DNA from 2 places in the Streptomyces sp. NPDC039465 genome. Region 2 is predicted to be linked to the other one. Evidence: predicted binding sites of a transcription regulator. Region 2 holds the regulator's gene; the other holds the start of a gene.
The links. The regulator HrcA, encoded in region 2, represses chaperone genes, less so after heat shock. The targets are predictions, from matches to a motif close to TTNGCACTCNGNNNNNCNGAGTGCNAA.
Positions count from the first base shown of each region.

Region 1: groES (co-chaperone GroES) is a predicted target of HrcA. The motif match lies at 9,079-9,105, and genes of this name have one in related genera.

Region 1 is NZ_JBVKAP010000005.1:234,186-248,873, forward strand. It holds gene tsaE (tRNA (adenosine(37)-N6)-threonylcarbamoyltransferase complex ATPase subunit type 1 TsaE) at 1-223, shown strand, start outside; gene ACZ7LT_RS19080 (hypothetical protein) at 360-542, shown strand; gene ACZ7LT_RS19085 (hypothetical protein) at 566-1,126, opposite strand; gene tsaB (tRNA (adenosine(37)-N6)-threonylcarbamoyltransferase complex dimerization subunit type 1 TsaB) at 1,229-1,882, shown strand; gene rimI (ribosomal protein S18-alanine N-acetyltransferase) at 1,909-2,370, shown strand; gene tsaD (tRNA (adenosine(37)-N6)-threonylcarbamoyltransferase complex transferase subunit TsaD) at 2,370-3,467, shown strand; gene ACZ7LT_RS19105 (hypothetical protein) at 3,482-3,727, shown strand; gene ACZ7LT_RS19110 (polysaccharide deacetylase family protein) at 3,815-4,669, shown strand; gene ACZ7LT_RS19115 (hypothetical protein) at 4,660-6,156, opposite strand; gene ACZ7LT_RS19120 (hypothetical protein) at 6,149-6,796, opposite strand; gene ACZ7LT_RS19125 (THUMP-like domain-containing protein) at 6,793-7,977, opposite strand; gene ACZ7LT_RS19130 (polysaccharide deacetylase family protein) at 8,061-9,032, shown strand; gene groES (co-chaperone GroES) at 9,250-9,558, shown strand; gene groL (chaperonin GroEL) at 9,659-11,287, shown strand; gene ACZ7LT_RS19145 (ester cyclase) at 11,404-12,102, opposite strand; gene ACZ7LT_RS19150 (tetratricopeptide repeat protein) at 12,177-14,688, shown strand, end outside.
Region 2 is NZ_JBVKAP010000001.1:793,941-808,628, forward strand. It holds gene ACZ7LT_RS03720 (MFS transporter) at 1-996, shown strand, start outside; gene ACZ7LT_RS03725 (adenosine deaminase) at 960-1,952, opposite strand; gene ACZ7LT_RS03730 (ribonuclease Z) at 2,006-2,908, opposite strand; gene ACZ7LT_RS03735 (histidine triad nucleotide-binding protein) at 2,908-3,267, opposite strand; gene ACZ7LT_RS03740 (tetratricopeptide repeat protein) at 3,420-4,493, opposite strand; gene ACZ7LT_RS03745 (tetratricopeptide repeat protein) at 4,490-5,548, opposite strand; gene ACZ7LT_RS03750 (ATP-binding protein) at 5,545-6,909, opposite strand; gene ACZ7LT_RS03755 (hypothetical protein) at 6,980-7,390, shown strand; gene ACZ7LT_RS03760 (16S rRNA (uracil(1498)-N(3))-methyltransferase) at 7,400-8,146, opposite strand; gene ACZ7LT_RS03765 (nitronate monooxygenase) at 8,143-9,216, opposite strand; gene dnaJ (molecular chaperone DnaJ) at 9,426-10,568, opposite strand; gene hrcA (heat-inducible transcriptional repressor HrcA) at 10,569-11,585, opposite strand; gene ACZ7LT_RS03780 (MBL fold metallo-hydrolase) at 11,784-12,506, shown strand; gene ACZ7LT_RS03785 (DUF3097 domain-containing protein) at 12,517-13,341, shown strand; gene hemW (radical SAM family heme chaperone HemW) at 13,821-14,688, opposite strand, start outside.

The DNA.
Region 1 (14,688 bases), on a different contig from region 2:
CGGCGGCGGTCTCGACGAGATGGAGGACCTCGACCTGGACGTCTCGCTGCCCGAGTCGGTGGTGGTCGTGGAGTGGGGCGACGGCAAGGTCGAGGACCTGTCCGAGGAGCGGCTGCACGTGCTGATCCACCGCGTGGTGGGCGACACCGACGACGACCGGCGCACGGTGACCCTGCGCGGCCTGGGCAGCCGCTGGTCCACCGAGGACCTCACGCTGGTCTAGGGCCCCTTGGGTGCCGTACGTTCCGACAAGACGTCGGCAAGATGTTGCGCCGGTCGTACGAAGCGTGGTGACATGGTCCTACAAGCTGGTTAGGTCTACCTAACCACGCCTGCCCCCGGAGCCTCAGGAGGCATCCATGCCGGCATCCGAGCGTGACCGTGAAACGCGCACGCCCCCGTCCCCGCGGGCGGTGTCCGCGGTGTCCATGACGGATCTGCTGGCGGCCTGCGCGGCGGCCAGCGCGGTGTCGACGCCGCCGCGGAAGACCGAGGCCGACGAGGTCACCGAGGAGCGTGAGCCGCGGCGCGACGCCGCGTAGCCCGATCGGGGGATGTGTCCCACCTACGGGACGACGACCACCTTCGAGCCGATCGTCGCGAACCACCACAGCGCGTCGCCGTCGGCCCGCTTCATCCGCACGCCGCCGGTGCGGCGCTTCGGATCCGGGCTGGCGAGCGTGCCGTCCACGGCCGCGCTGAACCCGATCGGGACGTCGTCGACGCTGGCGAACCGCACCACGTGCTCGACCTGCACCCCGTCCGACCCGCGCACCAGCCCGGACCGGGAGGTCACCGCGTACGTCCCGGGCTTCGGGCTGACCGTGCTCGGCATGACACTGAACGCCCGCGTCGCGCGGTTGGAGCCGTCCACCAGCCACACCCGCCGGTCGGCGAGTCCGTAGACCACCCGCTGGCCGGAGCCCGACTTCGCGGGGACCGCCAGCGGGTCCTTGACCGGCTTGCGCGGTCCGCCGGCCGACGGGGCGGGCGGGGCCGCCGGGGTCATCGGCTTCGCCGACAGATCCGCCGGCACGCTGGCCGACGCCTGGTAGGCGAGGAAAGAGACCGCGGCGATCGCCGCCACGGTGAGCCCGGCCACGAATCCCGAGCTGCTCCTTGCCACGGTGTCCACCTCTCAGACGTATGTACCCGTGGTGACGGTAGCAGCCGGGGCCGACAGGGGCGGGGCGGCGTGCCTGGGGCCGTGGAGCCGTAGGCTGTTCGCGTGCTCCTGCTCGCCGTTGATACCGCCACACCCGCCGTCACCGTCGCCCTCCACGACGGTGAGTCCGTCGTCGCCGAATCCAGTCAGGTCGACGCACGCCGGCACGGGGAACTGCTGCTGCCCTCCGTCCACCGCGTCCTCACCGCGGCCGGACGCACGCTCGACCAGGTCACGGGCGTCGTCGTCGGTGTCGGCCCCGGCCCGTACACGGGCCTGCGGGTCGGCCTGGTGACCGCCACCACCTTCGCCTCGGTCCTCGGCGTCCCCGTGCACGGCCTGTGCACCCTCGACGGTCTGGCGTACGCCTCCGGCATCGAGGAGCCGTTCGTCGTCGCGACGGACGCGCGCCGCAAGGAGGTCTACTGGGCACGGTACGAAGGTTTCCGCACCCGGGTCGGCGAACCGGCCGTCGACCGGCCCGCGGACATCGCCGAGCAGGTCGCCGGCCTCCCGGCGGTCGGCGCGGGAGCCGTGCTCTACCCCGACGTCTTTCCCGACGCCCGGGCCCCCGAGCACCAGTCCGCGGCGGCCCTCGCCACGCTCGCCGCCGAGCGGCTGAAGGCCGGAGAATCATTCCTGGAGCCCCTCCCGCTCTACCTGCGCCGCCCCGACGCGCAGGTGCCGAAGAACTACAAGGTGGTCACCCCCTCGTGACCCGTACGGCCGCCGAGCTGCGCGAGATGCGCTGGTGGGACATCGCACCGGTGCTGGAGCTGGAACACGACCTCTTCCCCGAGGACGCCTGGTCCGCCGGGATGTTCTGGTCCGAGCTCGCGCACGCCCGCGGCCCGGCCGCCTCCCGGCGCTATGTCGTCGCCGAGGACGGCACCGGCCGGATCGTCGGATACGCGGGCCTCGCGGCGGCCGGCGGACTCGGCGACGTACAGACCATCGCGGCCTCCCGCGACCAGTGGGGCACGGGCCTCGGCGCCCGGCTCCTGACCGATCTGCTGCAGTACGCCACGGCCTTCGAGTGCGAGGAAGTGCTCCTGGAGGTCCGTGTGGACAACACCCGGGCGCAGAAGCTGTACGAGCGCTTCGGCTTCGAGCCCATCGGCTTCCGGCGCGGCTACTACCAGCCGGGCAACGTCGACGCGCTCGTGATGCGACTGACCGTTCAAGGAACAGAAGAGACTGACTGATGGCTGCTGACGAACCGCTCGTACTCGGCATCGAGACCTCGTGCGACGAGACCGGTGTCGGCATCGTGCGCGGCACGACCCTGCTCGCGGACGCCGTCGCCTCCAGCGTCGACACCCACGCCCGCTACGGCGGCGTGGTCCCCGAGATCGCCTCGCGCGCCCACCTGGAGGCGATGGTCCCCACCATCGAGCGCGCCCTCAAGCAGGCCGGGATCTCCGCGAAGGACCTCGACGGCATCGCCGTCACCGCCGGTCCCGGCCTCGCGGGCGCGCTGCTCGTGGGCGTCTCGGCGGCCAAGGCGTACGCGTACGCGCTGAACAAGCCGCTCTACGGGGTGAACCACCTCGCCTCGCACATCTGTGTCGACCAGCTCGAACACGGCCCGCTGCCCGAGCCGACGATGGCCCTGCTGGTCTCCGGCGGGCACTCCTCGCTGCTGCTCGCGCCCGACATCACCGCCGACGTACGCCCCATGGGCGCGACGATCGACGACGCGGCGGGCGAGGCGTTCGACAAGATCGCGCGGGTGCTGAACCTCGGCTTCCCCGGTGGCCCGGTCATCGACCGGCTCGCCAAGGAGGGCGACCCCGAGGCGATCGCCTTCCCGCGCGGCCTGACCGGCCCCCGCGACCCCGCCTACGACTTCTCGTTCTCCGGCCTCAAGACCGCCGTGGCCCGCTGGATCGAGGCCAAGCGGGCGGCGGGCGAGGAGGTGCCCGTACGGGACGTCGCCGCCTCCTTCCAGGAGGCGGTCGTGGACGTGCTCACCCGCAAGGCCGTACGGGCCTGCAAGGACGAGGGCGTCGACCATCTGATGATCGGCGGCGGCGTGGCCGCCAACTCGCGGCTGCGGGCGCTCGCCGAGGAGCGGTGCGAGCGGGCCGGCATCCGGCTGCGGGTGCCCCGGCCGGGGCTGTGCACCGACAACGGCGCGATGGTCGCGGCGCTCGGCGCGGAGATGGTGGCCCGCAACCGCCCCGCCTCCGACCTGGAGCTGTCCGCGGACTCCTCGCTGCCGGTGACCGACCCGCACGTCCCCGGCAACCACAGCCACGACCACGTGCACGAGATCAGCAAGGAGAACCTGTACTCGTGACGACGGTGGCCCTGATGTGGGAGGCGCGCGCGGTGCAGGGCCGTGGCGCCGAACTCCTGGAGTGGGCGCGGGCCCAGGAGCTCGCGGCCGAGCCGCTGCGCCGGGAGCTCTTCTCGGCGCCGCAGGACCGCGTTCTCGTCCTCACCTGGTGGGACGCGCCGCTCGACGCCGAACTGCCGGAACTGCCCGAACCGGCCGCCGACCTGATCACGCGTCCGGTGCACCGCTGGCGCTTCGAGTCCCATGGGACGGGTGACTGACCCGCCTCCGCAGGCAACCACGCGTTCGAATGAGCCGTCCTCCTCTCCGCAGGATGGGTTCAGGCGTTCGGACGGCGGGTTTCACAGGTGCGCAAGCGGTACGTGGGGGCGGCGCTCGCCGCCGCCCTGGTCATGACGGGCTGCTCGGTCGGGCTCCAGGGCTCGGTGGACCCGGTGGGCGCGGCACCCACCCCGTCGGCCTCGACCTCGGCCTCGGCGCCCGCCGCCGGGGGCAAGGCCCCCGAATCGGCGCCGGACACCGCGGCCGCGTACCGCAAGTGGGGCCTCAAGCCGCTGGCCGCACCGCCCGCCCCGCCGAAGACCAAGCCGGTCAGGACAGGCGGCGCCGGCCCGGTCCCGGTGATCAGCGACATACCCACCAAGGACAAGGTCGTCTTCATCACCATCGACGACGGGGCCGAGAAGGACCCGAAGTTCGTCGAGATGATGCGCGAGCTGAAGATCCCGGTGACGATGTTCCTCACCGACTCGGCGATACGCCCCGACTACGGCTACTTCAAGCCACTCCAGCAGCTCGGCAACGGCGTCGCCAACCACACCCTGAGCCACCCCAATCTGCGCACCCTCGGCGCCGCCGCCCAGCAGCGCGAGATCTGCGGGCAGCAGACCAAGCTGGCCAAGGAGTACGGCACCACCCCGCGCCTCATGCGCCCGCCGTACGGCAACTGGAACGAGGACACCCGCGCCGCCGCCGGCCGGTGCGGCGTCGAGGCGATCGTGCTGTGGCGCGAGTCCATGCAGATCACGAACATGCAGTACCAGCGCGGCGACAAGAAGCTGCACCCCGGCGACATCATCCTGGCCCACTTCCGCGGCCCGTCCGAGCTCAAGGGGACGACGATGACCGAGATGACCGCCAACATGCTCCGCCACATCCAGGAGCAGGGCTTCACCGTGGCCCGCCTGGAGGACTACGTCTGACGCCCCCTCGTCGCGCGGTACCGGAGGACCGGCCCGGACACCGTCCCGACCAGGACTGTACCGTCGGGCGCCACACTCAGACAGGACGCGTGGTACGGCGGCACCGGGCGGCGGCCCTGGACCTGGCCGTCGACCGCGTCCAGGGAGAGCAGCTCCCCGGCCGTGCCGACCATGTGGACGACGCCGTCGTGGGCGTCCACACCGACCGGCTGAGCGTCCAGCGGGTGCGTCCACAGGACCTCCCCGCCGGGGAAGGCCCGGCGGACCAGCGCGTGGCCGGTGTGGTTGTGCTGGACCGCCAGGACGAGGCCGGGGCCGGCGCCGTCCTCGACGTATACCCCGCGCCAGGGGAACAGCCCGTCGAGCGCGAAGTGCTGGGTGAGGGACCCGTCCGGCGCCAGGGACGCCAGGCCCGCCCCGGCCGCGCAGAGCAGCAGCGGGCAGCGCCGTACGTCGACGAGACTCACGGCGTACCGCACGGCGTCGAACCCTCCGGTGTACGTGCCGTCGGCGCGGTAGACGCGGGTGTTGGGGCCCTCGGGGTCCGGGGCGTCGATGCTCCGGTCGAAGGTGTCGCGGACGGCGAAGGCCCCGTCGGTCGTCCGGACGGCGAGGGCGGCCGCGAACGGCACCGAGACGCTGCCGAGGACGGTTCCGTCGGTGAGCGAGACGTTCACGATGTCCGTGCGGAAGCGGTGGTCCTCGCCGGGGACCAGGATCCGTACGGTGCGCTCGTCGGACGAGACGTGGAGGCGCCGGCCCCTCTGCCCCGTGGGCGCGGGCGCCGACCAGAGCAGGGTGCCCTCGGCGGACCAGCACTCGACCAGGGCGCCGGCGCGGGTGGCGAGGGTGCGCCCGTCGCTCAGTCCGGCGACGTCCGTGACGCCGCCCGGGCCGTCGTAGGTCCTGCCGAAGCGCTCGGCGAGCAGCCGCAGGGTGTCCTTCGGGTCCTCCCAGGGGGCCTCGGGCGGCTCGGCGTACGGGAGCACGTCGAGGGTGGTGAGGTCGAGGGAGTCGGGTGTGAGCCCGAGCCAGTCGTCGCGCTCGATGACGTACCGGCCCGTCAGATGCTCGCCGGGGTAGGTGCGGGAGTCGATGGCGAAGAGGTCGAGTTCGAGCGTGCGGTCGTCGACCCAGCGGACCGGGTCGATGCCCCACCGGGGGTCGTCGAAGTCGACGCGGTGCCCGGTGGCCGGTTCGAGCAGCGTGAGCCCGCCCTCGCGGTCGTACTCGTCGTAGTTGTCGAGCCCGACGGCGAGCAGCGGAAGCGTGGGGTGGAAGGCGATCGACTCGGCGTCCTTCGTGAACGTCAGCAGATGAGCGCAGGAGAGGTCGGCGGCGCGGTACACGGCCACCCTGCTGGCCCGGTGGTTCAGCGACGAGACCGCGATCCACTCCCCGTCGGCGCTGGTCACCACCTGACTGGGGCCCGCGAACAGTTCGGGGAACGGGTCGTCCTTGAGGACCGTGTACGGCAGCTCAGACATGGTGCTCCGACAGATGGGTGAAGGTCACCCGCGCGAGGGCGGCGAGGGTGGCCGGATCGGCGGCGGGCGCGTACGTACGGAAGGCGGCGGCGAAGGCGGGCGAGCGGCCGCAGAGGGTCAGGGCGTCGGTGGCCTGGGTGAGGCGGGGCACCACCTCCCCGTCGCAGAAGGGGTGCTCGTTGTCGACGAACGCCCGCACACTCTCCTCGTAGGAGGCGTACTCACCGTCGTACGCCCAGGTGTCGAGGTCGAGCAGGAGCGGGAAGCGGGCCCGAACCTCCCACTGGGCAAGCGGCACCTCCTCGTACGACGCGTCCTCGCGGTCGGCCAGCCGCAGCAGCATGGCCAGTTCGGTCATGAACGCGGGCACGGACTTGGGGGCCGCGGCCGCCGTCCAGGCCCGCCGGGCACTCTGAGGGCAGCTCGCGAAGAAGTCCTCCGTGAACGTCTCGGCCAGATAGTCGAGCTGGGAGGCGAGCGGCTGGGCGGGATGGCGCCAGTGCGCGTCCCAGTACTCCGTCCGGACCACCCGCCGGTAGCGCAGCACCTCCCACTCCAGGGGGTCCGCGCCGGCCGCCGCGAGCCCCACGAGATGTGCGAGTGGCCCGCTGGTGAGTATGCCTTCGGGGTGCAGCGTCATGGCTGGGCAGGCCGTCCGATCAGCATCGTCGGCGCCCCGGCCACCCGGGTCAGGAAGACGGTGGCGGCGTTCGGGCCCTTCGGCTTCACCTTGCGGCGCAGCTCCTCCGGTTCGACCGCCGAGCCGCGCTTCTTCACGGTGAGATGGCCGACCTCGCGCTCGCGCAGCAGTGCCTTGAGCCGCTTGAGGTTGAAGGGGAGCTCGTCGGTGATCTCGTAGGCGGTGGCGTAGGGCGTCGGGCGCAGCTCGTCGGCGGTGATGTAGGCGATGGTCTCGTCGATCAGCCCGGCGTCGAGTTCCTCGGCCACCTCGGCGACCAGATGGGCGCGGATGACGGCGCCGTCCGGCTCGTAGAGGTGGCGGCCCACGGACCGGACCGCGGGATCGGGCAGGCCGCGGCCCACCAGGCTCGCGCCGGACGGCAGGAGGGTGGCGCGCCGGCCGCCTGGGCGGGTGCCGAACCACAGCACCGCCTCCTTCACGTCCCCGCCGTCCGAGATCCACTCCGCCTCGGCGTCGTCCGGGACCGCCTCGTGCGGCACACCGGGGGCGATCTTCAGGGCGGCGTGCGGGGCGGTGCGAGCGGCCCCGATGGCCCAGGAGAGCGGGGGTGAGTACGCCTCCGGGTCGAAGATCCGGCCGCGTCCGCCGCGCCGCGCCGGGTCCACGAAGACGGCGTCGTACGGCGCGGTGTCGATCTCCGTCACATCCGCGCAGCGCACCTCGATCAGCTCGGCGAGACCGAGCGCCTCGGCGTTCGCCCGGGCCACCTCGGCGGTCAGCGGGTCCCGGTCCACCGCGAGGACGGAGATCCCGGCCCGGGCCAGGGCGAGGGCGTCGCCGCCGATGCCGCCGCACAGATCCGCGACCCCGCGCACACCGAGCTCCTTGAAGCGCGCGGCGCGGTACGTGCCGACCGTCGCCCGGGTCGACTGCTCGACGCCATGGGGCGTGAAGTACATGCGGTACGCGTCCTCGGCGCCGAACTTCGCCACCGCGCGCTGCCGCAGCCGGGCCTGCCCGAGCGCCGCCGTGACCAGCTCGGCCGGGTGCTCGCGGCGCAGCCGGGAGGCGACGGCCAGCTCCTGCGCGGGGTCGTAGTCCCGCAGGACGGCCAGCAGGGTCTGGCCCTCGGGCGTGAGCAGGGCGTGGAAGGCGGCAAGATCGGTCACGCGGCCCATTGTGGGCCAGGCGGGGGATGGTGCGCTGTACGGCGGCGGTGTCGGCGTTCTTCCGGCGTTCGGCGCTGACAGGATGCGACCCCATGCAGCTAGTACGACAAAACGGTGCAGAGGGTTGTATTCCCGTACGAAATCCGCATGCGCGTCGGGGGCGGCGGGTCCGGGTGGCCCTCGCCGCCGCGCTGATCGCCGCCCTCGGCGCGGCCTGCGCCGACTCCACCGAGGAGGGGGCCCCGGGCGCCGGTGCGGCCGGGCCCGCGACGCCCGCCGCCGGTCAGCCCCAGCAGGCGCGCGGCGCGGCCGGAGCCCTGGCCGCGTATGTCGAGCGGACCCGGCGCGCGCAGGCCGCCCGCGCGCTCGCCGCCAAGAAGTGGGGCCTCACCAAAACCCCGCTGACCGCGCCCCCGCCGCCCGCCGTCAAGCCGACCATCACCACCCGCAAGGGCTTCGAGACCGCCGGCGAGGGCCTGCCGCCCGTCTTCACCACCGTGCCGACCAAGGAGAAGGTCGTCTTCCTGACGATCGACGACGGCGCGGAGAAGGACCCCGCGCTGCTGCGGATGATGTCCGAGCTGCAGATCCCCTACAGCGCCTTCCTCAGCGACTACCTGATCAAGGAGGACTACGGCTATTTCAAGAGGATGGGGGACGCCGGGGTCGCGCTGCACAACCACACGCTCAACCACCGCTACATGCCCGCGCTCTCGTACAAGCAGCAGGAACGGGAGATCTGCGGGCAGCAGGACAAGATCGAGAAGCGGTACGGCACGCGGCCGCCCCTCTTCCGGCCGCCGTACGGCAACTACAACGAGGCCACCCTGCGCGCCGCCAAGTCCTGCGGGATCAAGGCCGTGCCGCTGTGGGCGGCCGAGGCGTTCCCGGACCGGATGGAATGGCGCGAGTGGGACCGCGACCTGCACCCCGGCGACATCATCCTCACGCATTTCCGGGGCCGAGAGGACTGGAAGGGCACGATGCCGGACATGATCCGCCAGGTGATGAAGACCGTCACGGCGAAGGGGTACGCCGTGGCCAGGCTGGAGGACTACGTCTGAGAAGACGGTTCCTTGGGGTTGGCCGCGACGGCTCGCGGGTGGTGAATTGGCACTCCGCTTGACCGAGTGCTAATCGCGGTCATAGTCTCGGCTCTGGCACTCCCCACTGGAGAGTGCCAACACAGCGACGGGCAGGTCCGGCACCCGCGACGACGGATCCACCTGGTCGCCACCTCAGACAGTCAACCCCGTGATCTCCGAAGGGGGAGGTCGGATCGTGACGACCACCAGCTCCAAGGTTGCCATCAAGCCGCTCGAGGACCGCATTGTGGTCCAGCCGCTCGACGCCGAGCAGACCACCGCCTCTGGCCTGGTCATCCCGGACACCGCCAAGGAGAAGCCCCAGGAGGGCGTCGTCCTGGCCGTGGGCCCGGGCCGCTTCGAGAACGGCGAGCGCCTGCCGCTCGACGTCAAGACCGGCGACATCGTGCTGTACAGCAAGTACGGCGGCACCGAGGTGAAGTACAACGGCGAGGAGTACCTCGTCCTCTCGGCTCGCGACGTGCTCGCGATCGTCGAGAAGTAATTCACCCGAAGCAGATGCTTTGAACTGCGCCCCTGGCTCCCTGACTCATATCCGGGCGCCCGGGGCGCTGTTCGTATCAGAAGAGGACTGAAACGCTCCCATGGCGAAGATTCTGAAGTTCGACGAGGACGCCCGTCGCGCCCTCGAGCGCGGCGTCAACAAGCTTGCCGACACGGTCAAGGTGACGATCGGCCCCAAGGGCCGCAACGTCGTCATCGACAAGAAGTTCGGCGCTCCCACCATCACCAACGACGGTGTCACGATCGCCCGTGAGGTCGAGATCGAGGACCCGTACGAGAACCTCGGCGCCCAGCTGGTGAAGGAGGTGGCGACCAAGACCAACGACATCGCGGGTGACGGCACCACCACCGCCACCGTGCTCGCCCAGGCGCTGGTCCGCGAGGGTCTGCGCAACGTCGCCGCCGGCGCCTCCCCGGCCGCCCTGAAGAAGGGCATCGACGCGGCGGTCAAGGCCGTCTCCGACGAGCTTCTGGCGACCGCCCGTCCCATCGAGGACAAGGCCGACATCGCCGCTGTGGCCGCGCTCTCCGCGCAGGACCAGCAGGTCGGCGAGCTCATTGCCGAGGCGATGGACAAGGTCGGCAAGGACGGTGTCATCACCGTCGAGGAGTCCAACACCTTCGGCCTGGAGCTCGACTTCACCGAGGGCATGGCCTTCGACAAGGGCTACCTCTCGCCGTACATGGTGACCGACCAGGAGCGTATGGAGGCCGTCCTCGACGACCCGTACATCCTGATCCACCAGGGCAAGATCTCCTCGATCCAGGACCTGCTGCCGCTCCTGGAGAAGGTCATCCAGGCCGGCTCCAGCAAGCCGCTGCTGATCATCGCCGAGGACGTCGAGGGCGAGGCCCTGTCGACCCTGGTCGTCAACAAGATCCGTGGCACGTTCAACGCCGTGGCCGTCAAGGCCCCGGGCTTCGGCGACCGCCGCAAGGCGATGCTCGGCGACATGGCCACCCTCACCGGTGCCACCGTCATCGCCGAGGAGGTCGGCCTCAAGCTCGACCAGGCCGGTCTGGACGTGCTGGGCACCGCCCGCCGCGTGACCATCACCAAGGACGACACCACCATCGTCGACGGTGGCGGCAACTCCGCGGACGTGCAGGGCCGCGTCAACCAGATCAAGGCCGAGATCGAGTCCACCGACTCCGACTGGGACCGCGAGAAGCTCCAGGAGCGCCTCGCGAAGCTGGCCGGCGGCGTGTGCGTGATCAAGGTCGGCGCCGCCACCGAGGTGGAGCTGAAGGAGAAGAAGCACCGTCTGGAGGACGCCATCTCCGCGACCCGCGCCGCGGTCGAGGAGGGCATCGTCTCCGGTGGTGGCTCCGCCCTGGTCCACGCCGTCAAGGTGCTCGAGGGCAACCTCGGCAAGGAGGGCGACGAGGCCACCGGTGTCGCCGTCGTCCGCCGCGCCGCCGTCGAGCCGCTGCGCTGGATCGCCGAGAACGCCGGCCTCGAGGGCTACGTCATCACCTCCAAGGTGGCGGAGCTGGAGAAGGGCAACGGCTTCAACGCCGCGACCGGCGAGTACGGCGACCTGGTGAAGGCCGGCGTCATCGACCCGGTCAAGGTCACGCGCTCCGCGCTGGAGAACGCCGCGTCGATCGCCTCCCTGCTGCTCACGACCGAGACCCTGGTCGTCGAGAAGAAGGAAGAGGAGTCGGCGGACGCGGGCCACGGCCACGGCCACGGTCACTCGCACTGACGCTCTCTGTGAGCTCTGAGCTCTGAGCTCTGAGCGGCCCCCGTCCCCTGTTGTGGGGACGGGGGCCGCTTCGTTTCAGGCTTCGGCAGGCTCCGCCAGGCGTCGGCAGGCTTCGTTCACGCTTCAACCGCGCCGAGCTGCTCCATGAGCCCGAGCAGATCGTACTGCCACCAGCCCTCGATGATCTTGCCGTCCACGGTGAAGCGGTGGATGACGACGCCGGTCATGGAGGCCTTCTTGCCGGTGGACTCGACCCCCATGAATTCGCCCTTGTGCAGGCCGTTCCAGGTCCAGCGCGTGCAGACCCGGTCGCCCTCGGCGATCTGGTCCTCGACGGTGAACTCGAAGTCGAACCCGCCGCGCCACATCTCGACCTCACGGCGGATGGCGTCCATACCGATGACGTCCTGGGGGTTGGTCGGGTCGTGGTCGTGGTAGTTCTCCGCGAAGACCTCGTCGAGCGGGGGAAGCTCGCCCCTCGTGCCGGCCAGCTCGAAGAACCGCTGGGCCGTGGTCTTGAGCAGCTGCTCGTCCCGTACGACGTCGAGGTCCGTGAAGGTCGGCTCCTCGTCGCAGAGCGCGACCATCTCCCGGAAGATGCGGTCCGTCTCGGGGAGCTGGGAGTTCTTCATCGCCTCTTCGTACGACGGGAATTCGACGATCTCCACGACGTGGGAGGCGTCGGAACGGTCCTTGGCCACCAGGCTGTGGGTGGCGGTCCGCTTGCCCTTCGTCTGGGCGACCCACTTGTCCATGAGCTGGTTCAGGTCGTCGAAGTGATGCGTCTTGCAATCGATTATTTGTGCGAATTTCATGACGCCTCCCGGACCGGGTGGGATACGTCCATTTTAGGCCGCGCACTCTTCCGGGGCCTTGGCATCATGGCGCCATGCAGCAGGCACGGGGGAGACAGTCGGTCGCGGTGGGCCGGGACGCGGGCGTCGTCGTCACCGGCGACCACAACCACCTGACCCTGGGCCCGCCACGGGTCCGCTCGGCGTACGGGGAACAGGTCCGCCGCATCGCCCCGCCCGAACTGATCGGACGCGAGCGCGAGTTGGCGGAGCTCGCGGCCTTCTGTCTGGCCGACTCGGGCCCGTCGTACGCCTGGTGGCGAGCCGGGGCGTGGGCGGGCAAGACGGCCCTGATGGCGTGGTTCGCCCTGCACCCGCCGAAGGGCGTGCGGGTGGTGCCGTTCTTCATCACGGCGCGCCTGGGCATGCAGAACGACGTCGTCGCCTTCGTCGACGTCGTCCTGGAACAGCTCGCCGAAATCGTCGGCGAGGGCCTCCCGGCACTGCTCACCGCCGCCACCCGCGAGGCCCATCTGCTCCGCCTGTACGGGGAGGCGGCCCAGGCCTGCGCGCGCCGCGGCGAACGGCTGGTCCTGCTGGTCGACGGCCTGGACGAGGACCGGGGCGTGACGACGGGCCCGGACGCGCACTCGATCGCGAGCCTGCTCCCCACGGCGTTACGGACCGTGGTGGCCGGCCGCCTGAACCCGCCCCTGCCCGGCGACGTCCCGCGCGACCACCCGCTTCGCGCCCCCGAAGCGGTCCGGATCCTGGAGCCGTCCCCGTACGCCCACGCGATCCGCGCCGAGGCCGAACGCGAACTCAAACGGCTGCTCGGGGCCGGCGGTCTGGAGTACGACCTGCTGGCCCTGCTCGCGGCCGCGGGCGGCGGCCTGACGGCGGACGACCTGGCGGAACTGACGGACGCGGTGCCGTACCACGTACGCGACATCCTGCGCACCGGCCCGGGCCGCACCTTCGCCACCCGGGGCGAGGCCTACCTGCTGGCGCACGAGGAACTCCAGGTCCAGGCACGGGAGATGCTCGGCGCGCGGGAGCTCGCCCGCTTCCGGGGCAGGCTGCACACCTGGGCGGCGGACTGGCGCGAGCGGGGCTGGCCGCAGGCCACGCCGGAGTATCTGCTGCGCGGCTATTTCTCGTTGCTGCGGTCGGACGGCGATCTGGAGCGGATGACGGCGTGCGCACTGGACGCCGTACGGCACGACCGGCTGCTGGAGGCGACGGGCGGGGACGCGATGGCTCTGGGCCAGCTGCGGGACACCGGCGAATGCGCCATCGCGCGCGGAGCGACCGACCTGCGGCTCCTGCTCCGGCTCGCCATGAAGCGGGAGGAACTCCGTCACCGCAACGGAGCCGTGCCCGGTGCCCTCCCCGTGGCCTGGGCGGCGCTCGGACGGACGGCCCGGGCCGAGGCGCTGGCACGCAGCCTGTTTCTCTTGTCCGAGCGCCACCTGGCGCTGATCGGAGTCGCCGATGAGCTTGTCCGGCACGGCGCGCACGAGCGGGCCTTCGCGCTGCTCCGGGAGACGGAGGAGCACGTACGGAGGGCGGGCGGGCCGGGGCTGCGCGAGGAGGGCCTGGTCACGATCGGTACGACTGTGGCGCGCGCCGGGGAGTACGTGTGGGCGCTGACGGCGCGCCGCGGACTGCGTTCCCGTGAGGCGCACGCGCGGGTGATGTACGAGATCGCGCGTGACATGGCGGGCAAGGGGCACCGGGACGAGGCGGTGAAGCTGGCGCGTGAGGTCGAACCCGAGCTGAGGGCGGTGGTCCTGGCCGGGGTCGCCGAGACGCTGCGCCCGGAGTCGCCCGCGCGGGCCCGGGAACTGTTCGACGAGGCGCAGGCGGCCGCCGCGGAGACGGCCGATCCGGTGGAGGCCGCGACGACCCTTGCCGAGGCGGGCGAACCGGACCGGGCCGCGCTGCTCGTGCCTCTCCTCACCGAACGGCATCTGAGGGAGAGGGCGTGGGAGGCCATCGCCTTGAGCATCGCGCGGGCCGGCGACCCGGACCGGGCGGTACGGCTGATCTGGGCGGAATTGCGTGAGAACACCCAGGAGTACGCGCTGGCAGAACTCGCCGGACTGCTGGTCGCGGGGGGCGAGCGGGAGCGGGGCGAAGCCCTGGCCGACTTGCTGACCGGAACGCGCGCCCAAGGGGCTGGGCGCGCGTGTGTGGCTGAGGGACATGCGCAGGCCGGCGACTTCGACACCGCGTTCGCTCTCGCGGACCGGCTCGACGACATCGACCTGCGGATCCATACGCTGATCACGATCGGCCGTGCTCTGGGAGAAGCGGGGCAGGAGGGCCGTGCGCACGAGGTGCTGACGCATGCCGAGTCCGTGGCCCGGTCCGAGCTGTCCCCGGTGGGTGTGGACGATGTGGAGTCGGTGTCCGAGGCCCTCGCCGACGCCGGGCACACCGAGGACGCCATGGCGCTGATGGAGGACGCCTACGGCCCGCCCGAGCGGCGTCGCACCTGGTCGCCCACAGCCTGGGACGCGCACTGCTGGATCCGGGTGCTGACCGCCGCGGGGCAGGTCGAACGGGCCGCCGGGCTGCTGGATCTCTGTGCGGGGCAGGACC
Region 2 (14,688 bases):
CAGCGCGATCCGCACCGGGCCTCGGCGCTCGGGCTGCTGTCGCTGTCGGCGACGGCGGGCGCGCTCTATCTGACCATTCCGCGCCTGGGCGGCGGCCACGCGCTGCCGTTCGCCTCGATCGCGCTGGTCGCCGCGGTGGTGTGGACGGTGACCGGCCGGCTGCCCGGTCCGTCCCGGACCGTGGCCGCGACGGCCCCCACGGGCCGCGTGCCGCACCTGCGGTCCGGAACCGTGCTCGCCGCCGCGATCCTGGTGTGGTCCCTGGCGCAGAACGCCCTGTGGGGGGTCAGCGGCCGGATCGGGCTGACCCAGGCCGGTCTTTCGGAGGTGACGGTCGGCGCGGTCTTCGCGGTGGCGCTGGGCGCCGGGCTGGCCGGGGCGACGGCGGCCGGGGCGCTGGGCGCGCGCCTTGGCCGGGCCGTGCCGATCGGGGCGGGCACGGTCGTCATCGCCGCCTGTGTGGCGTTGAGTTCCCGCGCCGGGAACCTGCCCGCCTTCGCCACCGGAGAGATCCTCTGGAACACCTTCTACCCGGTGGTCCTGTCGTATCTGATCGGCCTCGCGGCCTCCCTGGATCCGCGCGGCCGCTGGGCGGTCTGGGTGGGCTCGGCGTCCTCGCTGGGGGTGGCGTGCGGCCCGGTCACCGGCAGTGTCCTGTCGGAGGCGGCCGGCTACCCCGGCATGGGTACGGTCCTGGCCGCGCTGCTGCTGCTCGTCGCGGCCCCGATGACGGTGGTCGCCCTGCACACCTCGGGCCGCCCGCTGGTGCCCGGCTCGGTCCGCCGCCGCGGTGGCGCCCCGGCGGCGGTGCTGGCCGGGACGGCCGGCACGGCGGCCGCGGCGGGCGGACTCCTCCCGCAGATGGGCGCCCCCGAGCAGGAGGTCGCCGAGATCGACGTACCGGTCCCGGCCCGCCGCGCCTTCCGTCTCTCGTCGGGGGCGCGCCGGACGGGCTCCCGTCAGTCGAAGGCGTACGCCTCCACCTCGGCGAGGTAGCGCGCCCTGCGCTCCACGTCGTCGTCGAGGAAGGACGCCTCGAAGGAGTTGCGGGCGAGCTCCCGCAGCCGCTCCGGGCCGAGGCCCAGCACGTCCCGTACGGCGTCGAAGGTGTCCCCGACGTAGCCGCCGAAGTAGGCGGGGTCGTCGGAGTTGACGGTGACCAGCAGGCCGGCCGCCATCATGGCCGGCAGGGGGTGGTCGGCCAGGGTGTCCACGGCCCGCAGCCGTACGTTCGACAGCGGGCACACCGTCAGCGGCACCCGCTCCCGTGCCAGCCGGGCCACCAGCTCCGGGTCCTCCATGGCCCGCAGGCCGTGGTCGATGCGCTCGACCCCGAGGACGTCGAGGGCCTCGCGGATGTAGGCCGGCGGGCCCTCCTCCCCCGCGTGGGCGACCTTGCGCAGCCCGAGCGCCTCGGCCGCCGCGTACACCTCGCGGAAGTCCGACGGCGGGTGCCCGGCCTCGGCCGAGTCGAGGCCGACGGCGGAGATCCGGTGCAGATACGGCTTCGCGTCCTCAAGGGTGGCCAGCGCGGAGGCGGCGGGCAGGTCGCGCAGGAAGCACATGATGAGCCGGGTGGAGATGCCGTGCCGCTCCTCGCTGTGGTCCAGCGCGCGGGCCAGGCCCTCGACGACCGTGCCGAGGGAGACACCGCGGGCGGTGTGCGCCTGCGGGTCGAAGAAGATCTCGGCGTGGCGTACGCCCTGCTCGGCGGCGCGGGCCAGATAGGCCTCGGCGAGCTCGGCGAAGTCGTCGACCGTGTGCAGGGCGTTCATCAGTGCGTAGTACAGGTCCAGAAAGGACTGCAGATCGCTGAAGTCGTACGCCCGGCGCAGCTCGTCGGTGTCGGCGTACGGCAGCCGGACGCCGTTGCGGGAGGCGAGGGCGAAGGCGAGCTCGGGTTCGAGGGTGCCTTCGATGTGGACGTGCAGTTCGGCCTTGGGCAGGGGCATGGTGACTTTCTCACGCTCGGGGTTCTTCGGCCTGGGGTTCTACCGCTCTTGGTCTACCGCTTGGGTAGAGGGACTCGGATCAGGTCCTGGGCGATGGTGAGTTCGCCGTCGAACCCGGCGTCGCGGGCCTGCCGCTCGAACAGGTCGGGGTCGCTGTAGCGCTGCGAGAAGTGGGTCAGCACGAGGTGGCGTACCCCCGCGTCACGGGCGGCGGCCGCGGCCTGGCCGGCGGTCAGATGGCCGTGGTCGGTGGCGAGCCGGACGTCCTCGTCGAGGAAGGTCGACTCGATGACCAGCATGTCGGCGCCGTCGGCGAGGGTGTGCACGCCGTCGCAGAGCCGGGTGTCCATGACGAACGCGAAGCGCTGTCCGCGGCGGACCTCGCTGACCTGGTCGAGGCCGACTCCGTCGAGCGTCCCCTCGCGCTGGATCCGGCCGACGTCCGGGCCGGTGATGCCGTACTCGGCGAGCTTCTCCGGCAGCATGCGGCGCCGGTCGGGCTCGGTCAGCCGGTAGCCGTACGACTCGACGGGGTGCGACAGCTTGTGGGCGTCGAGGGTGTACGCCTCGGTGACCGCGAGGGGGCCGTCGGCGGCGACCGGGGCCTGGATCAGGTCGACGGTCTCGCGGTAGGCGGTGGCGTACCGCAGCCGATCGAAGAACCGCTGCCCGCTGGCCGGGTAGTGGGCGGTGACGGGGTGCGGGACCTGGTCGAGGTTGATGCGCTGGACGACCCCGGCGAGACCGAGGGAGTGGTCGCCGTGGAAGTGCGTGACGCAGATCCGGTCGATGTCGTGGGCGGCGACCCCGGCACGCAGCATCTGCCGCTGCGTGCCCTCCCCGGGGTCGAAGAGGATGCCCTGACCGTCCCAGCGCAGCAGATAGCCGTTGTGGTTGCGGTGGCGGGTGGGGACCTGGCTGGCGGTGCCGAGGACGACGAGTTCGCGTACGGACATTATCCGGGCGGCCAGTTGAGACCACGGCCGCCGAGGACGTGGGCGTGCGCGTGGAAGACGGTCTGCCCGGCGCCGGTGCCGGTGTTGAAGACGACGCGGTAGCCGGTGCCGTCGGTCTTCTCCTGCGCGGCGACCTCCCCGGCCTCCCGCAGTATGTCCGCGGCGATCTGCGGCTCGGCGGCGGCGAGCGAGGCCCCGTCCGGGTAGTGGACCCGGGGGATGACGAGGACGTGGCTGGGCGCCTGCGGGTTGATGTCGCGGAAGGCGACGGTGGTCGCGGTCTCCCGGACGACGGTCGCGGGTACGTCCCCCGCCACGATCTTGCAGAACAGGCAGTCGCTCTGCGGCTCTCCGGCCATGGCCTGGCCCTCCTCGTCTCCGAGTCTCCGACGATCAGTCAGTTACGGGTGCATGCTAGCCGCCCGGGGCGGTGGCGGCCGGTGGGGGCGGGGGTGGCGGCGGGCGGGCGCCGCGCGGGCCGGCCACGGAGGTCGCGGCGGGCGCGGGCCTCTCAGGGCTTCCGGGCCCGGCGGTTCAGGGCCGCGCGGCTGGCCCAGTACGTGATCACGACCGCCCAGAACAGCAGCGCGCCCAGGGGGCCGATCACGCTCGCGCTCAGCGTCGGCAGCGCGACGGCCAGGAGCGAGTGCAGGCCCAGCAGGGCGACCGCCACGGCCATGGCGAGGGCCGGGCGGCAGCGGCGCGCCACCAGCAGCATCGGGCGGCGCAGCCGGGGCGGCACCCGGCGCAGCATCCACAGCGCCCAGGCCGCCCACAGGCCGGCCAGGACCACCGCGCCCACCGCCTCGGTGATCAGCGCCGCCGACCCGTCGGAGCCCCTCCGCAGCGGTGCCGAGCCCACGATCGCCGTGACGAAGCCGGCCAGAGCCACCCAGCGGGCGCCCGCCGCCGTCCCCCAGGCCATGGTCTCCAGGTTGTAGCGGGCCTTGCGGTCCTCCAGGTCGAGCGCCGCGGACTCGACGAACCCCTCGGCGGCCCGGGTCCACGACCCGGGCCGCCAGCGCCGCCGCATGTGGATCAGGGAGAGGTTGTTGTGGGCCTCGCTGCTGTCCGGGTTGAGCCGCAGCGCGGTCTCGTAGGCGCGCTGCGCGGTCTTGAGGTCACCCATCCGCTGGGCGGTGATCCCGACGAGGAAGTGCGCCGCGTCCTCCTCCGGCGCCAGGGTGACCGCCGTGCGGGCCGCCTCGTACGCCTGCGGGCGCCGCGCCCGTACCCCGCCGCGGTCGATGGCGGTGCCGAGCGCGAGATGGCTGCCCCAGTGGTGCGGGGCGAGCTGGACGGCACGGTACGCGGTCTGCTCGGCCTGCCCGTGGGCGCGCAGGGCGAGCAGGACGTCCGTACGGACCAGCCAGGCCGACACCCGCTCGGGGTCGGCGTGCAGGGCCTGGTCGACGGTGGTCAGCGCGCCGGGCGCGTCCTTCAGCCGGAGGCGGCAGCGGGCGAGGAGGACCAGCGCGGCCGCGTCGTCCGGTTCGGTGGCCAGATGGTCGGCGAGCAGCGCGGCGGCCTGTTCGGGGCGGCCGACGTCGTAGAGGGCGTCGGCGCGTTCCAGGGCCGCGCTCACAGCACCTTGTCGCGGTCGTGGGTGATGCTGAGCAGGTTTGGTGCGAGTCCCAGCCAGAAGAGCCACTGCGGCACGCCGCGTTCGGTCCACGGCACGAGGATGATCAGCAGCGCGCACAGGGCGGCCCAGGCCGCCTGGCCGAGGACGACCCGCGCCCAGAACTTCCGTCGGACCAGGGAGCGCACGGTCAGCCGGGCGCCGGCGCGCATCTTGCGGTAGCGGCGCCAGGCCCCGAAGCCCCAGACGGCGGCCATCAGGCACATCGCCCACAGCCGGGTCCCCCAGGGCACGGGGAGCTCCTTCGCCTCGTCGCCGGTCGGGAAGACGTCGACGGTGACGGCGGCCATGAGGAGGCAGAGCAGGGCCAGCCAGCGGGTGCCACGCAGCATCCGGTAGACGGCCCCGTCGAGGTGCGAGCGCAGGCCGGGCTGGTCGGGCGCGACGGAGAGCGCATCGGCGTAGGTCGTGGCGGCCTGGGCGGCGCTGGTGCCGGGCTGGGCGACCACCTTCTCCGCGGTGAGGAGGACGCCGAACCCATCCGTCGGGTCGATGCGGAGCATCTGGCGGCGCGCCTCGTCACACAGGTCCCGCCGCTGGTTGAAGGCGGCGACCTTCCACAGCGCGTGCCAGGCCTTGGTCTCGTCGGGCGCGATCCGGACGGCTTCCAGGCCCTCCTGGAGGGCCTCCTCGATCCGCCCGACGGTGGCCAGCATCTCGCCGCGGTCGGCGTGGGCCGCCCAGTGGTCCGGGTTGAGACGCAGGGTGTCGCGCATCCCCGCTTCCGCGGCGGGATAGTTTCCGGAGCTGCGCAGCGCGCAGGCGCGTATGTAGTGCGCGTGGGACCGTTCGGGGGTCAGGCTGATGACCGCCTCGGCGGTGCGCAGGGCCTCCTCGTGCCGCTTGCTGAACTGCTGGCACTGGGCGAGCAGAAGCAGCGCCTCGGCGTCGTCGGGGTCGCTCGCGACCTGCCGGGCGAGCAGTTCCATCGCCTGCTCGTACCGCTCGGCGTAGTAGAGCACGCGGGCCTGTTCGGTCAGAGGGGATGCGGTGCTCACAGTTTGCGCTTCTTCTTCAGGTAGGCGAGGAGGTCGTCGTACATGCCGCCGTCGTTGGCGAACATGGCGACGTTGCGGGCGGAGGCGAACCACGGCTCGGTGGAAGGCCGGATCTGCTTGGCCGCGCCGAGCAGGTCCTTCATGCCGATCATCCGTACGGTGCCGGTGCGGGCGGAGTCGAGGAGCGCGGACTCGGCGGCGCTCTCGCAGAGATGGGCGAGGTCGGCGCCGGAGAAGTCCTCGGTGGCCTTGACGAGTTTGCCCAGGTCGACGGCTTCGATGGGGCGTTCGCGCAGGTGGTAGCGGAGGATCGCCTCGCGGGCGGCGGCGTCCGGGGGCAGCACGAGCAGAGTGCGATCGAGCCGGCCGGGGCGGCGCAGCGCGATGTCCACGTCCCAGGGGACGTTGGTGGCGGCGAGGACGAACACGCCTTCGTTGGCGGTGCTGTTGATGCCGTCGAGCTCGGTGAGGAGCTGGTTGACGACATTGCGCAGCCCGCTGTGGTGGGTGCGGCTGCGCTTGGCGCCGAGGGCGTCGAGCTCGTCGAGGAAGACGACGCATGGGGCTTGGCGGCGGGCGGTCTCGAAGATGTCGTGGATGTTCTTCTCGGAGTTGCCGATCCACATGTCGAGGATGTCGGAGAGCGAGATCGACATGAAGTTCGCGCCGAGTTCGCCGGCGACGGCACGCGCGATGAAGGTCTTGCCGCAGCCGGGCGGGCCGTAGAGGAGGAGGCCGCCGCGCAGTGACTTGCCGTACAGCTTGCGCAGTTCGGGGTTGCGCATGGGCGCGAGGAAGGCGGCCTCCAGGCGTTCCTTGACCTCGTACATGCCGCCGACGTCGGCGAGGCGTACGGCGCCGGGGGCGTCGACGTCCCAGGCGTTCGCGTCGCCCGGGTCGCCGCTTCCGTCGGCGGCCAGCGGCGGTTCGACGAACCGCGGTCCGACGACGTCGCCGACCTCCTGCTCGGCGGCGTTCCAGTCGAAGCCGGGTGCCGTGGCGGGGGGTTCGGCGGCTGCGGTGGCCGGCGCGTCGGCGGGGCGCTCGGGCGCAGGGGGCTCAAGCGCGGGGCGCTCAAGCGCGGGGCGCTCAAGCGCGGGGGGCTCGGGCGCGGGGGCGGGGGGCGGCTGGGGAGCCGGAGGGGCCGGGGGCTGCGGCAGGCCCATCGCCCGTGCCATCAGCGCCCGCGCCGCCTCGTCGCCCGGCGCGTGCTGGAGCGTGACGGCCGCCTCGGTGACGGCCTCGTCGTTCCTGCCCTCGGCGAGCAGGAGTTCGGCGAAGTGCAGCCGCAGGGGTACGTCGTCGGGCGCGGCGGCCACCGCCGCGCGCAGGCTCCGGATCAGGGGGGACTCGTCGGACATGCGGACACCCTATGGAGGGCCGCCGAAAATCATGTCATCGGGTCGCGAACGGGCGCCTAGGGTGGGGCCGATGAGACGTGAACGCGTACCGCGCAGGCTGGTCGTGGGCGAGACGGTCTGGCTGTGGTCGGTCGGCCATATGCACACGGTCCCCGACACCCCGGGCCGCCCCCGCTACCCCGACTGCCGCGAAGTGCTGACCCTGCGCCGCGCTGACGCGCGCCACGCCCAGCTGCGGCTGGTGTTCCGGGGCGGTGCCGGCCGGCTCGTACCCGACGGCATCGGCCCGAGTGGCGTGATCCAGGATGCCACCGGCCACGAGCTGAACCTCCACGAACCGGGCGTGGTCCGCCGCCTCGTGGACGCGGCGACGGACCATGGCGTGCTGCCCACCGCCCACGGCGTGACCGAGACGGACGGCTGGGCGCTCCTGGCCACGGACGCGACCGCGGCCGCGACTGCGGCCCCGACCGTGTCCTAGACCTGGTCGTCAGCTCCAGCGGCCCGTGCGGCCGAGGAGGAGCGCCGTCGCCGCCGTGCCGGCCGTGGAGGTACGCAGGACGCTGGGGCCCAAGCGGTACGGCCGCGCGCCCGCCTCGCCGAAGGCGGCCAGCTCCTCCGGGGACACGCCCCCCTCCGGGCCGACGACGAGCACGATGTCGCCCTCGGTGGGGAGTTCGGCGGTGGCCAGCGCGTCGCTCTTGTGGTTCCGGTCCTCGTGCAGCACCGCCGCGAAGTCCGCCGTGGCGAGGAGCGCGGCGACCTGCTTGGTCGTCATCGCGTCCGCGACCTCGGGGAAGCGGGTCCGGCGCGACTGCTTGCCCGCCTCGCGCGCGGTGGCCCGCCATTTCGCGAGGGACTTGGCGCCCCGGTCGCCCTTCCACTGCGTGATGCAGCGGGCGGCGGCCCACGGCACAATCGCGTCGACGCCGGTCTCCGTCATGATCTCGACGGCCAGTTCGCCGCGGTCGCCCTTGGGCAGGGCCTGGACGACGGTGATACGGGGCGTGGGCTCCGGGTCCTCGTACGCCGCCGTGACCTCGACGGTCAGCTGGTCCTTCCCCTCGGCGGAGAGGACCGCGCACGGCGCCCAGTGCCCCCGCCCGTCGGTCAGGACGAGCTCCTCGCCCGCGCGCAGGCGCTTCACGGAGACGGCGTGGCGGCCCTCGGGACCGTCCAGGAGGAACGTGCCTCCCGGCGCGGGGACGGTGTCGACGACGAAGACGGGGGCGGTCATGACGCGTTCCTCGGGGTCAGCGCGGCGCGGGCGGCGTGGAGTTCGGCCACCAGGACGTCGACGAGCTGGGCGGCGGGCAGTTCGCGGGCCATCCGGTGGCCCTGGCCGGCCCACAGGGCCATGCCCTGGGGATCGCCCGCGGTCGCGGCGGCCTTGCGCAGGGGGGAGGTGAGGTGGTGCACCTCGGGGTAGGCGGCGGGGGCGTACGGTCCGTGCTCGCGCATGAACCGGTTGACCAGGCCGCGCGCCGGGCGCCCGGAGAACGCGCGGGTCAGCTCCGTGCGGGTGAACAGCGGGTTGGTCATGGCCTGCTTGTGCAGGGCGTGCGCGCCGGACTCGGGGCACACCAGGAACGCGGTGCCGAGCTGGGCAGCGTCCGCCCCTGCGGCGAGGATCCCGGCGATCTGCCCGCCGCGCATGAGGCCGCCGGCCGCGATGACCGGCATGGAGACGGTCTCGCGGACCTGCGCGACCAGAGACAGCAGGCCGACGCCCGCGCGGTCGCTGGCGGGGTCGTCGCGGTGGGTGCCCTGGTGGCCGCCGGCCTCCACGCCCTGCACGCAGACGGCGTCCGCCCCGGCCCAGTGGGCCGCCTGGGCCTCCTCGGGGCTGGTGACGGTGACGACGGTGTACGTGCCCACGCGAGCGAGGGCGTCGAGGGTCTCCCGGGTCGGGCAGCCGAAGGTGAACGACACGACGGGGACAGGGTCCTCGACGAGGATGGCCAGCTTGGCGTCGTACCCGTCGTCGCGGCCGGAGTCGGGGTCGCCGAGCGGCGTCTCGTACCAGGAGGCCTCGCCCGCGAGCTGATGCCGGTACACGTCGACGGCGGAGGCGTCGGCCTGGCCGGCCTGCGGCATGAAGAGGTTGACCCCGAACGGCTGACCGGTCAGCCCGCGGACCTGCTTGATCTCCTGGTACATGCCGTCGGCGGTCTTGTACCCGGCGGCGAGAAAACCGAGCCCGCCGGCCTCGGAGACGGCGGCCGCGAGCTGCGGACCGGAAGCGCCACCCGCCATGGGGGCCTGCACGATCGGATGACGACAGAGATCGTTCAGTGCGGAGGACATGCAGGCATGGTGTCACGCCGGACCGACAGCCCCCGCATCACCCGGCACGACGAACCCCGCCGCCCGGGCGGACCGGACGGCGGGGCCGTAGGAGGAGCGGGTAGGGCTACCGCCCGTTGAACGCATCCTTCAAGCGCGAGAACAGGCCCTGCCGCCCCGGCTGACCGTGCTGACCCGGGGGACGACCCCCGGACCCCCGGCCGGGCGCGCTACCGCCCGTTGAACGCATCCTTCAAGCGCGAGAACAGGCCCTGCTGGCCCGGCTGGAACTGGCCCATCGGCCGTTCCTCGCCGCGCAGCTTCGCCAGCTCCCGCAGCAGCCGCTCCTGCTCGGGGTCGAGCTTCGACGGCGTCATGACCTCGACGTGGACGATGAGGTCGCCGCGCCCGTTGCCGCGTAGGTGCGTGACGCCGCGGCCGTGCAGCGGGATCGACTGGCCCGACTGCGTACCGGGCCGGATGTCGACCTCCTCGACGCCGTCCAGGGTCTCCAGCGGCACCTTCGTGCCGAGCGCGCCCGCCGTCATCGGGATCGTGACCGTGCAGTGGAGATCGTCGCCGCGCCGCTGGAAGACCGAGTGCGGCAGCTCGTGGATCTCGACGTACAGGTCGCCGGCGGGGCCGCCGCCCGGGCCGACCTCGCCCTCGCCTGCGAGCTGGATACGGGTGCCGTTGTCGACACCGGCCGGGATCTTGACCGTGAGGGTCCGGCGGGAGCGCACGCGCCCGTCGCCCGCGCACTCGGGGCACGGGGTCGGCACGACCGTGCCGAAGCCCTGGCACTGGGGGCAGGGGCGGGAGGTCATGACCTGGCCCAGGAAGGACCGGGTGACCTGGGACACCTCGCCGCGGCCGCGGCACATGTCACACGTCTGCGCCGACGTACCGGGCGCCGCGCCCTCGCCGGAGCAGGTCGTACAGACGACGGCCGTGTCGACCTGGATGTCCTTCGTCGTGCCGAAGGCCGCCTCGTTGAGCTCGATCTCCAGGCGGATCATGGCGTCCTGGCCGCGGCGCGTACGCGAGCGCGGCCCGCGCTGCGACGCCGTGCCGAAGAAGGCGTCCATGATGTCGGAGAAGTTGCCGAAGCCACCGGCCCCGAAGCCGCCCGCGGCGCCACCGGCACCGCCGGACGCGGAGAGCGGGTCCCCGCCGAGGTCGTAGACCTGCTTCTTCTGCGGGTCCGAGAGGACCTCGTACGCGGCGTTGATCTCCTTGAACCGCTCCTGCGTCTTCGGGTCCGGATTCACGTCCGGGTGAAGCTCGCGGGCGAGGCGCCGGAACGCCTTCTTGATCTCGTCCTGCGATGCGTCGCGGCGTACGCCGAGTACGGCGTAGTAGTCCGTGGCCACTTACGACTCCGCCAGGATCTGTCCGACGTAACGTGCCACTGCGCGTACCGCTCCCATCGTTCCGGGGTAGTCCATGCGGGTCGGTCCGACCACGCCGAGTTTGGCGACTGCCTCGTCGCCCGAACCGTAGCCGACCGCGACGACGGACGTGGACGTGAGGCCCTCATGGGCGTTCTCGTGCCCGATCCGTACGGTCATGCCCGAGTCCTTGGCCTCGCCGAGCAGCTTCAGCAGGACGACCTGCTCCTCCAACGCCTCCAGCACGGGCCGGATCGTCAGCGGGAAGTCGTGTCCGAAGCGGGTGAGATTGGCGGTGCCGCCGATCATCAGCCGCTCCTCGTGCTCCTCGACGAGGGTTTCCAGCAGGGTGGCCAGCACGGCCGAGACCGTACCGCGGTCCTCCGTCTCGAAGGACTCGGGCAGGTCCTGCACCAGCTGCGGCACGTCCGCGAAGCGGCGGCCGACGACCCTGCTGTTGAGCCGGGCCCGCAGATCGGCGAGAGAGGTCTCGCCGAACGGGGCCGGGCAGTCGATCATGCGCTGCTCGACCCGTCCCGTGTCGGTGATCAGGACGAGCATCAGCCGGGCGGGGGCGAGCGAGAGGAGTTCCACGTGCCGCACGGTCGAGCGGGTCAGCGAGGGGTACTGCACCACCGCGACCTGCCGGGTCAGCTGCGCGAGCAGCCGGACCGTGCGTCCGACGACGTCGTCGAGGTCGACGGCGCCGTCGAGGAAGTTGTGGATCGCCCGGCGCTCGGGCGTCGACAGCGGCTTGACGCCCGCGAGCCTGTCGACGAAGAGGCGGTAGCCCTTGTCGGTGGGGATCCGCCCGGCGCTGGTGTGCGGCTGGGCGATGTATCCCTCGTCCTCCAGGACGGCCATGTCGTTGCGGACCGTGGCCGGGGAGACGCCCAGGGCGTGGCGCTCGGTGAGCGCCTTGGAGCCGACGGGCTCCTCGGTACCGACATAGTCCTGGACGATGGCGCGGAGCACTTCGAGTCTGCGTTCGCTGAGCATCGCGCTCACCTCCAGCTGCGGTTTCCGGTCGTTCCAGTCGTTCGCCTGGCACTCACCCTGTCCGAGTGCCAGCATCCCCCGGTCAGTGTACGGCGGGGGGCGGCGCTCCTGGCAAGGAGACCGGCGGCACGTCCGACCGGTCAGGGTGGCGCGCGGAAATCACGCGACGGTGCTGGTCGTTGCCGATAGCGTCTCGGTATGGACGTCAGTTGGGAAGAGTTCGGGTGGGAGCGGATCGCCCACGGGGTGGGCCGCAGGCGCCTCCCGGTCTGGGACGCGACGGTCGGACTGGTCGTCGGCGACGCCGCGGTGCTGCTGTACGACACGGGCTCGTCCCTCAGGGAGGGCGCCGAGCTGCGCGCGCAGGTGCAGGCGATGACCGGCCGGAAAGTGACGCACATCGCACTGGGGCACCCCCACTTCGATCATGTCCTGGGGACGGCCGCGTTCTCGGGGGTGGAGGTGTACGGCGCGGTCGGCATGGACACGCTGCTGCGGGGCCGGGAGCGGGACGCGCTGCGCCTGGACGCGGTACGCCAGGGTCTCGACGCCGCAGAGGCGGCGGAGGCGACGGGCGTCCTGGTGGCGCCGCACCACGTGGTGTCGGGCGAGTGGACGCTGGACCTGGGCGGCCGCCAGGTCCTGCTGGCGAACGTCGGCCCCGGACACACGGGCCACGATCTGGCGCTGCTGGTCCCCGGCTCCCCTGAGGTCGTCTTCTGCGGTGACCTGGTGGAGGAGTCGGGCGAGCCCCAGGCGGGCCCGGACGCGATCCCGTCGCGCTGGCCGGCCGCCCTGGACCGCCTGCTCTCCCTGGGCGGCGAGGAGGCGGTGTACGTCCCCGGGCACGGCGCGGTCGTCGACGCGGCGTTCGTACGGGCGCAGCGCGATGAGCTGGCGAGGCGCTTCGCGGTGTCGTAGCGTCGGCGAAATGCGCAGCTACAGCCCTGATCTGACGCCCCCTTGGAAGAGGCCGTCGGCCGTTCCCGAAGTGTCCGCCGAGGTCGATCTGGTGGTGGAGGAGGTGGGGACGGGCTTCTGCGGCGCGGTCATCCGTACGGAGAAGACGGCGCAGGGTCCGACGGTGACCCTGGAGGACCGGTTCGGCAAGCAGCGGGTGTTCCCGATGGAACCGCGCGGATTCCTGCTGGAGGGCAAGGTCGTCACGCTGGTCCGCCCGACGGGGGCGGCGGCGCCGGCGCGCCCGGCCCGTACGGCCTCCGGTTCGATCGCGGTCCCGGGGGCACGCGCGCGTGTCGCCCGTGCGGGCCGCATCTATGTGGAGGGCCGGCACGACGCGGAGCTGGTGGAGAAGGTCTGGGGCGACGACCTGCGGATCGAGGGCGTGGTCGTCGAGTACCTGGAGGGCATCGACGACCTCCCGTCGATCGTCGCCGACTTCGCCCCCGGCCCGGACGCGCGCCTGGGGGTCCTGGTGGACCACCTGGTGCCGGGCTCGAAGGAGTCCCGCATCGCGGCCCAGGTCTCCGGCGACGACGTCCTGATCGTCGGCCATCCGTACATCGACGTCTGGGAGGCCGTGAAGCCCTCGTCCCTGGGCATCCCGTCCTGGCCCCGGGTGCCGCACGGCCAGGACTGGAAGACGGGCGTGTGCGAGGCCCTGGGGTGGCCGGGGAACACGGGGGCGGCGTGGCGGGGGATTCTCTCGCGGGTGCGGAGCTACAAGGACCTGGAGCCGGAGCTGTTGGGGCGGGTGGAGGAGCTGATCGACTTCGTCACGGCGCCGGGGGGCTGAGGGCGGGGTTTCTCCCCCACCCCGCCCCTTCCCGAAACCCTGCCGGGGGCTGGTGGGGGGGGTGACTGTCCGGGGGCGAGGCCCCCGGACCCCTGCGAGGCGGCAGCTTCGCGCCGCAGGCCCAGACGCCGGGCCGTCGGCCTCGTTGTGGCGCCGGGCGCCACAGGCCCCGTTGTGGCGGGGGGCGGTGCCACAGGCCCGGGCCCGGATCGGCGGCCCCGTTGTGGGCATACGTTCCGCAGGGCTGGGGGTCCCCCCGGACGAAGTCTGGGGGAGGGTGGGCACAACGCCCACGACGGGCGGCGCCCCTCGCTCTGGCGGTGCACACGACCGGCCGGTGCGCCAGGACCAGGCGGCGCCCAACGCTCGGGCGGTGCGCCACGACGGGCGGCGACCCTCGCTCTCGCGGTGCACACGACCGGCCGGTGCGCCAGGACCAGCCGGCGCCCTCCGGTTGGCGGCGGCGCGCGGCGGCTCGGTCAGTCCACCAGGTCCCGGACCACCGCGTCCGCCAGCAGCCGCCCCCGCAGGGTGAGGACGGCCCGCCCCGCCTCGTACGGCTCCGGAGCGAGGAGACCGTCCGCGAGGGCCTTGCGGGATGCGGCCAGGCCCGCCGGGCGCAGGAGGGCGAGCTCCACGCCCTCGCGGAGCCGGAGCTCCAGCAGGACCCGCTCCACCCGGCGGTCCTCGGCCGTCAGGAGCTCGCGGCCCGCGCCGGGCGACTTCCCCGCCGCCAGCGCCGCCGCGTACGCGCCGGGGTGCTTGACGTTCCACCAGCGCACGCCGCCGACGTGGCTGTGCGCCCCGGGGCCCGCGCCCCACCAGTCCGCGCCGCGCCAGTAGAGCTCGTTGTGCAGGCAGCGGCCGGCCTCCGAGGTGGCCCAGTTCGAGACCTCGTACCACGCGTAGCCCGCCTCGGCGAGGACCGAGTCGGCGATCAGGTACCGGTCCGCGTGTACGTCGTCGTCGGTCATCGGCACCTCCCCGCGCCGGATCCGCCGCGCGAGCTGCGTGCCTTCCTCGACGATCAGGGCGTACGCGCTGACGTGGTCCGGGCCCGCGCCGATCGCCGCGTCCAGGGACGCCCGCCAGTCGTCGTCGGACTCCCCCGGCGTGCCGTAGATGAGGTCCAGGTTGACGTGGTCGAAGCCGGCCGCGCGCGCCTCGGCGACGCAGGCCTCTGGCCGACCGGGGGTGTGCGTCCGGTCGAGGATCTTCAGGACGTGCTGCTTCGCGCTCTGCATCCCGAAGGAGATCCGGTTGAAGCCGCCCGCCCGCAGCTCCGCCAGATACGCGGGGTTCACGGACTCCGGGTTCGCCTCCGTGGTCACCTCGGCGTCGTCGGCG